DNA from 2 places in the Amycolatopsis sp. lyj-346 genome. Region 2 is predicted to be linked to the other one. Evidence: riboswitches for the same ligand, from Rfam matches in the RefSeq annotation. Region 2 holds a riboswitch; the other holds the start of a gene.
What was found. Region 2 has a riboswitch for S-adenosylhomocysteine ahead of metH (methionine synthase). Riboswitches for the same ligand answer to the same signal wherever they lie in the genome.
Positions count from the first base shown of each region.

Region 1 (4,349 bases), on a different contig from region 2:
CCGAAGACAAGGCCTACATGCCGCTCGAACGGGTCTCCCTCTACGGCACGGACCTCTGGGCGAAGCTGACGCCGGAGCAGCGGATCGAGCTGTCCAAGCACGAGATCGCCAGCATCATGAGCGTCGGGCTGTGGTTCGAGATCGTCCTGATGCAGCTGCTCGCCCGGTACGTCTTCGACCTCGACGCGCGCACCGAGCACGCGCAGTACGCCATGACCGAGATCGGCGACGAGACGCGGCATTCGGTGATGTTCGCCCGCACCGCCGAACGGCTCGGCGTCCCGCGCTACGGCGTCCCGAAGGTGGTGCACCGCGCCGCGAAGGTGTTCGGCGCGACCGCCGCCGGGCCGTCGATGTTCGCCAGCGTGCTGGTCGCGGAGGAGACCACCGACCGGCTGCAGCGGTCGATGATGGACGACGACGGCATCCAGCCGCTGATCCGCTCGGTCAACCGCATCCACGTGGTCGAGGAGGCCCGGCACGTCCGGTTCGCCAAGGAAGAGGTGCTGCGCGAGACGCCGAAGCTGGCGAAGGCGGCGCTGCAGCGGCACCGGCTGCGGACCGCACTGGTCGCGTTCGGCGTGATCGACAGCATGGTCGACCCGCGGATCTACCGCAGTGTCGGGATCGACCCGCGCGAGGGCCGGGCCGCGGCACTGGCGAACCCGCACTTCCACGAGACGCGCCGCTGGATGGCCGAGAAGATCGTGCCGTTCCTCCGCGACGCGGGTCTGATCGGCGGCCGCTCAGAGGGCATCTGGCGGCGCGCGCATCTCCTTTGAGCGTCGAGGTGCGAAATACCTTCGCGCGGGATGCCGGATTCGGCCAGGATTCCCTGGTGACCGAGGATTTCCCGCCCGTGCCGGGGCAGCAGGCCCCCGCTCCGGCACCCCGCCGCCGCTCGCTCCTCGTCCGGCCGGCCGTGACCGGCCTGCTCGGCTTCGTCGTCGGCGCGCTCCTGGTCGGCGTGCCGTGGCTGGTGCTGAGCCTGCTCGGCGGCGGCCCGAGCGGGCAGTCGCTTTCCGCGCCGCCCCGGCTGGGCGAGCTGAGCCGGGCCCAGGAGGCGATCGCGAAGCTCGGCGAAGGCAACGGTCAGGCCGTCGTCACCCGCATCGAAAAGACCGACCGGGAGACCGCGGCCCGCGTGTCGGTGGCCTACGGCGGGGCCGGGTCGGTCGCCCAGCAGTACCAGGACGACCAGCTGGAACGCGGTGTCCAGCTGATCGCCGTGCGTGCGCCCTCCCCCGAACTCGTGGCGCCCTACGAGGACATCGAGGCGTTCGGCCTCGCCGTGCCGAGCACCGAACTCGTGCGCGTCGGCGCCGTGCAATGCCTGCGGCACAACGGTTCCACGGCCGCCGGGTCGACACCGGACCCCGAGCAGTCCTTCGTCACGAGCTGCCAGCGCACCGGCCCGGACCTGACCGTCACGGTGCGGAGCCTGGGCTCCGCGGGCAACCGGGACCCGCGCGAGCTGGCCGGGCTCGTGGACCAGGCCTGGCGGGAGCTCGAGTGACGATCACCACCCGCCTCGCCCGCGCCGAAGACGAAGCCGTGCTCGCGAAGATCGACGAACGCACCTGGACCCCGGCCGTGTCCCCCGCTCCCCCACCGCCGCCCGGTACGCCGTTCTTCGACGGCAGCACCCGGCCGGAGGACGTTCTCGTCGCGGAGCACGACGGCGTGGTCGCCGGGTACGTGCGCCTCGGCGAGGGGTTCGGCATCCCCGCCCACCGGCACGTGGCGGTGATCGACGGCCTCGCCGTCGACCCCGGCCGGCAGCGGCTCGGCATCGCGCGGCAGCTCGTCGAGGCCGCCGTGGCCGAGGCTCGCCACCGCGGCGCCCGCAAGGTGACGCTGCGCGTGCTCGGGCCCAACCTCGGCGCGCGGCGGGTCTACGAGCAGTGCGGGTTCGTCGTGGAAGGGGTGCTGCGGGGCGAGTTCCGCATGGACGGGGAGGACGTCGACGACGTTCTCATGGCCCGTTCGCTCGCTTGACAGCCTCGCCGCGGCTTTGCCATCCTGGTTCCGGGCCGAGAGGCGCTGCGACGGAAATCTTCTTCCGCCACGCTCGGCCCGTGACCACGACTCCAAGGGCGCCTCCCGTGAGGGAGGTGCCTTTCTCGTTGTCCGCAAGGACTTCCGTGCTGCCTCCCGAGCGCATCCCGACGAACTCCGGAGTGCACCGAAGAATGAGTGACAAACTGCAGACCCGCAATGGCCTCGACTTCGCCGTCGCCGACCTCGCGCTGGCCGGCGCCGGCCGCACCCAGCTGCGGCTGGCCGAGCACGAGATGCCCGGCCTGATGGCGATCCGCCGCGAGTACGCCGCCGCGCAGCCGCTGAAGGGCGCCCGCATCGCCGGGTCGCTGCACATGACCGTCCAGACCGCCGTGCTCATCGAGACCCTGGTGGCGCTCGGCGCCCAGGTGCGCTGGGTGTCCTGCAACATCTTCTCCACCCAGGACGAAGCCGCCGCCGCGGTCGTCGTCGGCCCGGAGGGCTCGGTGGACGCCCCGGCGGGCACCCCGGTGTTCGCGTGGAAGGGCGAGACGCTCGAAGAGTACTGGTGGTGCACCGACCAGCTCTTCGCCTTCCCCGGCGGACAGGCCCCGAACATGATCCTCGACGACGGCGGCGACGCCACCCTGCTCGTCCACAAGGGAGTCGAGTTCGAGGCGGCCGGAGCGGTGCCGCAACCGTCCGAAGAGGACCCGGAGGAGTACCGGATCGTCCTCGAAACCCTGCGCGCGAGCCTGGCGGCCGACGGTGACCGCTTCACCCGCATGGCCAAGGAGATCCGCGGCGTCACCGAGGAGACGACCAACGGCGTCAAGCGGCTCTACAAGCTCGCCAAGGACGGCGAGCTGCTCTTCCCCGCGATGAACGTCAACGACTCGGTGACGAAGTCCAAGTTCGACAACAAGTACGGCATCCGCCACTCCCTTGTGGACGGTCTGAACCGGGCCACCGACGTCATGATCGGCGGCAAGCGCGTGGTCGTCTGCGGCTACGGCGACGTCGGCAAGGGCGCGGTGGAGGCGCTGCGCGGCCAGGGCGCCCGGGTCACGGTCACCGAGATCGACCCGATCTGCGCGCTCCAGGCGGCGATGGACGGGCTCGACGTGGTGGAGCTGGACGACGTCGTCGAGCAGACCGACATCTTCATCACCACCACCGGCAACTTCGGCATCATCTCGGCGGAGCAGATGAGCCGGATGAAGCACAACGCGATCGTCGCCAACGTCGGGCACTTCGACAACGAGATCGACATGGCCGGGCTGGCGAAGCTGCCCGGCATCACCAAGACGGAGATCAAGCCGCAGGTGCACGAGTGGACGTTCCCGGACGGCCACGCGATCATCGTGCTGTCCGAGGGGCGGCTGATGAACCTGGGCAACGCGACCGGGCACCCGTCGTTCGTGATGTCGAACTCGTTCACCAACCAGGCGATCGCGCAGATCGAGCTGTTCACCAAGCCCGGCGAGTACGCCACCGACGTGCACCGGCTGCCGAAGCACCTCGACGAAAAGGTGGCCCGCCTGCACCTGGACGCGCTCGGGGTGAAACTCACCAAGCTCACGAAGCAGCAGGCCGAGTACATCGGCGTCGACATCGAAGGGCCGTACAAGCTCGATCACTACCGGTACTGATCCCGGCACTGCTTCAAGATTGCTCCATTCGCCGTAGTTTGGTTTATCGGGAAACTGGCCATCCTCCTGTCGAGAGAAGCGCATCCGCCCGGACGGCACGGAGCCGGGCCGGGTCTCGTGCGAAGGAGTGTGTCAAGTGATCGTTCTCGGTGTGATTCTCCTGGTCATCGGGTTTATCGTCGGTATCCCGGTGCTGTACACCATCGGCATCATTCTCGCGGTGGCCGGCGTGGCACTGGCCATCCTGGGCGGCACCGGCCGCCGGATCGGTGGCCGGGCGCACTGGTACTGATCCCGAGAACTCCGCCACGGCCTGGCGCGTCAGCAGCAGAGCTGGCGCGCCAGGCCGTTCGGCCTTCTCCCGGCCGGAAGATCACGGCCGGGAGAAATGGCTTCGAACCTGATTCCGGTCCGAGGTTTCACCGGCGCTGCGGCGCCGGTGAAAAACGTACTGGCGATTTCCCCTTGCCCCGTGAATCGCCGGCGCCGACCCATCCACAACGGACACCCGTCCCGGGAACGAAAAGGGTCCTCCGGCTCCGAGGGGGAGGGAGAGCCGAAGGACCCCGTTAGTGTTAGCACATCGCCAAGCCGCTGTACACAGCTGCATACACGATCGTGTGACGTCCTTGACGGCATCCGAACGCCGGGCAGGCCTTCCCGGCGGGCGGGAAGCCCGGCCGGGAAGGCCTGCCC
Region 1 is NZ_JAJPWT010000028.1:28,951-33,299, forward strand. Features, by position in the region: gene ACLJQE_RS43320 (AurF N-oxygenase family protein) at 1-782, shown strand, start outside; gene ACLJQE_RS43325 (hypothetical protein) at 839-1,516, shown strand; gene ACLJQE_RS43330 (GNAT family N-acetyltransferase) at 1,513-1,998, shown strand; S-adenosyl-L-homocysteine riboswitch at 2,030-2,109, shown strand; gene ahcY (adenosylhomocysteinase) at 2,193-3,653, shown strand; gene ACLJQE_RS43340 (hypothetical protein) at 3,790-3,945, shown strand.
Region 1: linked by a shared signal. The riboswitch ahead of ahcY (adenosylhomocysteinase) and the one ahead of metH (methionine synthase) in region 2 are both predicted to bind S-adenosylhomocysteine.

Region 2 (4,349 bases):
CATCCTCTTCGGTTACGACCTCGGCGTGATTTCCGGGGTGCTCCCGTTCATCGGGGAACTGTGGGCACTGACCGGCTGGGACAAGGGGGTGATCACCGCCAGCCTGTCGGTCGGTGCCATCGCCGGCGCGCTGTTCTCCGGCCGCACCAACGAAGCCCTCGGCCGTCGCCGCACGATCATGATCGCGGCGGGCATCGTCGTCGTCGGCACGCTGGCGGCGAGCTTCTCGCCGACGTTCGCGCTGCTGGTGCTTTCACGCCTGGTCATCGGCCTGGGGATCGGCCTTTCGTCGTCGACCGTCCCGACGTACCTGTCCGAACTGGCGCCGGCGAAGTGGCGGGGCGCGATGGGGGCGCTCAACCAGATCTTCATCGTGCTGGGCATCCTGATCGCGTTCCTGGTCAGCTACTGGCTCGGGCCGGTTTCCGCGTGGCGCTGGATGTTCGCCGGCGCGATCGTGCCCGCGGTGGTGCTGCTCGCCGGGCTGGTGTTCCTGCCGGAGACACCGCGGTGGCTGGTCAAGAACGGCCAGGAGGAGCAGGCGCGGCGGGTGCTGGCCGGGGCGCACGGCACCACCGTGAACCTCGACGAGGAGATCGCGACCATCCACGAGGTCATCCGGCTCGGCACCGAGGAGAAGCCGCGCATCCGCGACCTGTTCTCCGGGTTCGTGCGGCCGATGCTCGTCGTGGCCCTGCTGCTCGCGATCGGCCAGCAGTTCAGCGGCGTCAACGCCATCAACGCCTACTTCCCGACGATGCTCATCGGCCTCGGCTTCGCCACCCAGGCCGCGCTGCTGTCCGGCGTGCTGCTGGGCGTGACGAAGTTCCTGTTCACCGCGTGGGTCGTGTTCGTGGTGGACCGCTGGGGCCGCAAGCCGCTGCTGCTCGTCGGCAACGTCGTCATGGTGCTGACGCTGGTGGCCGCCGGCCTGGTCGTGCTGAACGTCCACGACACCGGCACGCGCGGCCTGCTGATGCTGGTGATGATGGTGCTCTACCTGGTCGGGTACGAACTCGGCTGGGGCGCGGTCGTCTGGGTGATGCTGGCCGAGGTCTTCCCGCTGAAGTACCGGGCCACCGGCATGGGCATCAGCAGCGTGGTGCTCTGGGCGGCGACGGGCATCGTGAGCGCGGTGTTCCCGATCATCTCCGATCCGGGATCCCTCGGCATCGGCGGCTCGATGTTCCTGTTCGCCGGGGTGAACGTGGTGCTGTTCGTGCTCACCCAGTGGCTGGTCCCGGAAACCAAGGGCCGCACGCTGGAGCAGATCGAACTCGACCTGCGGGCGCGCCAGGGCGTGGCGGCCAAGAGCTGACCCCGGGGGTCGTGAAGGACTTTTCAGGACGTTCCGGCGGGGACGAGGGTCAGCTTCCCGGCCAGCCGCCCGATCCACGCCTCGACCTCTTCGGGCGAGCGGTCGGGGAGGCCGAAGATCGTCTCGGTCACGCCCAGCGCATCCAGGTGCGCAAGGCGTTCCGGGTCCGGCCGCTCGCCGAGCGCGCAGATCCGCGGCGCCCCTTCGCGGCCCTCGGCGCCCCAGATTTCCTTCAGCAGCGCCACGTGCCCGTCCAGGTCGGTGTCGGCCGGCGTGGTGAGCCAGCCGTCCGCGTGGCGGGCGATCCAGCGGAACGTCTTCTCGGTCGGGCCCGCGCCGAGCAGGACCGGGATGTGCCGCTGCACCGGCTTCGGCCACGCCCAGCTCGGTCCGAAGGAGACGAACTCCCCGGCGTAGGCGGCTTCCTCCTGTGTCCACAGTGCACTCATCGCCTCGAGGTACTCGCGCAGCGCGGTGCGGCGGCGGTTCCCGGGCACGCCGTGGTCGGTCAGTTCGTCGACGTTCCAGCCGAAGCCGGCGCCGAGGGTGACGCGGCCGCCGGAAAGGTGGTCGAGGCTGGCGATCGTCTTCGCGAGGGTGATCGGGTCGCTCTCGACCGGCAGCGCCACGGCGGTGGCGAGCCGGATCCGCTCGGTGACCGCGGCCGCCGTCGCCAGCGCGACCCACGGGTCGAGCGTCCGGCTGTAGCGGTCGTCGGGCAGCGACGCGTCCCCGGTGCGCGGGTGCGGTGAGGTGCGCTTCACCGGGATGTGGGTGTGCTCGGGAACGTAGAAGGTCGAGAACCCCGCGGCCTCCGCGGCCCGCGCCGCGGCCGCCGGGGTGATCCCCCGGTCGCTGGTGAACAGCACGATTCCGTAGTCCACCCGCGGAGCGTATTAGAACGTGTTTCAGTTTTCAAGCGGCTTCGCGGTGACCTTGCGTGGTTGACCAGGCGCTTCCGGTGGTCTTGAGAGGGGCTCGATCCCCGGCTGCCACACTCGGAGGCCGGCAGCTGCGGGCTGGTCGGTCGACGGAGGTGCAGGGTGACCCGGAAGATCCATTGTGGACGGACAGCGTCCCACTCAGTGGACACGTCGGCGGGGCGGGATGGCGTCCACGGGCCCGGTTCCGATACCGTGGACCACAGGCCGAGAGGCGCTGCAACGGACCACCGGGTCCGCCACGCTCGGCCGGGAATGACCAACCAAGGGCGCCTCCCGATCGAGGGAGGCTGCCGGTGAACACCCCGTTCGATTCAACAGCGCGCCTGCGTGAGCTGCTCGACCAGCGGGTGGCCGTGCTCGACGGCGCCTGGGGAACCATGTTGCAGGGGGCCGGGCTGACCCCCGCCGACTACCGCGGCGACCGCTTCGGCGAGCACACCCACGACGTCACCGGCGACCCCGACCTGCTGAACCTCACCCGCCCGGACGTCATCCTCGACGTGCACCGCCAGTACCTGGCCGCGGGCGCGGACATCACCACGACGAACACCTTCACGGCCACCAGCATCGGCCAGGCCGACTACGGGCTGCAGTCGCTCGTCCACGAGATGAACGTCCGCGGCGCGCAGCTGGCCCGCCAGGCCGCCGACGAAGCCGGTGGGCGCTTCGTCGCCGGGTCGATCGGCCCGCTCAACGTCACCCTCAGCCTGTCGCCCAAGGTCGACGACCCGGCGTACCGGGCGGTCACGTTCGAGCAGGTCAAGGCCTCCTACGCCGAGCAGATCGCCGGCCTCGCCGAGGGCGGCGTCGACCTGCTGCTGGTCGAGACGATCTTCGACACGCTGAACTGCAAGGCCGCGATCGCCGCCGCGCGCGAGGTCGCCCCGCACCTGCCGCTGTGGATCTCGGTGACGATCGTCGACCTGAGCGGCCGGACGCTGTCGGGGCAGACCGTCGAGGCGTTCTGGAGCTCGATCGAGCACGCGAAACCGCTGGTCGTCGGCGTGAACTGCTCGCTCGGCGCCCAAGAGATGCGCCCGCACGTCGAGGAGCTCTCGCGGATCGCCGACGCCTACGTCGCCAGTCACCCGAACGCCGGGTTGCCGAACGCCTTCGGCGGCTACGACGAAACGCCCGAAGAGACGGCCGACCTGGTCGGCGGGTTCGTCCGGGACGGCCTGGTCAACCTCGTCGGCGGCTGTTGCGGCACCACCCCGGCCCACATCGCGAAGATCGCCGCCGCGGCGAAGGGTGTCACTCCGCGCGAGGTGCCCGCGCCGCGCAGCCACACCCGGTTCAGCGGGCTCGAGCCGTTCGGCATCGGCGCCGACACCGGCTTCGTGATGATCGGCGAGCGCACCAACGTCACCGGCTCGAAGCGGTTCCGCCGGCTGATCGAGTCGGGCGACCACCAGGGCGCCGTCGACGTCGCGCTGGAGCAGGTCCGCGGCGGGGCCAACCTGCTCGACGTCAACATGGACGCCGACCTGCTCGAATCCGAGCAGGCGATGACGACCTTCCTCAACCTGATCGCCACCGAGCCCGAGGTCGCCCGGATCCCGGTGATGGTCGACAGCTCGAAGTGGACCGTGCTCGAAGCCGGCCTGCGCTGCCTGCAGGGCAAGGGTGTGGTCAACTCGATCAGCCTCAAGGAGGGCGAGGAACCCTTCCTCGCCCAGGCCCGCACGATCCGGGACTACGGCGCCGGCGTCGTCGTGATGGCGTTCGACGAGCAGGGCCAGGCCGACACCGCCGACCGCAAGGTGGAGATCTGCGGCCGCGCCTACGACCTGCTGACGCAGAAGGCGGGCTTCGCGGGCGAGGACATCATCTTCGACCCGAACGTGCTCGCCGTCGCGACCGGAATCTCCGAGCACAACGGCTACGCGAAGGCGTTCATCGAGGCGCTGCCCCGGATCAAGGAGCGCTGCCCGGGCGCGCGGACCAGCGGCGGCATCTCGAACCTGTCCTTCTCCTTCCGCGGCAACGACGTGGTGCGCGAGGCGATGCACTCGGCGTTCCTGTTCTACGCCGTGCAGGCCGGGCTGGACATGGGCATCGTCAACGCCGGCCAGCTCGCCGTCTAC
Region 2 is NZ_JAJPWT010000011.1:294,860-299,208, reverse strand. Features, by position in the region: gene ACLJQE_RS29720 (sugar porter family MFS transporter) at 1-1,318, shown strand, start outside; gene ACLJQE_RS29715 (LLM class F420-dependent oxidoreductase) at 1,342-2,202, opposite strand; S-adenosyl-L-homocysteine riboswitch at 2,463-2,541, shown strand; gene metH (methionine synthase) at 2,556-4,349, shown strand, end outside.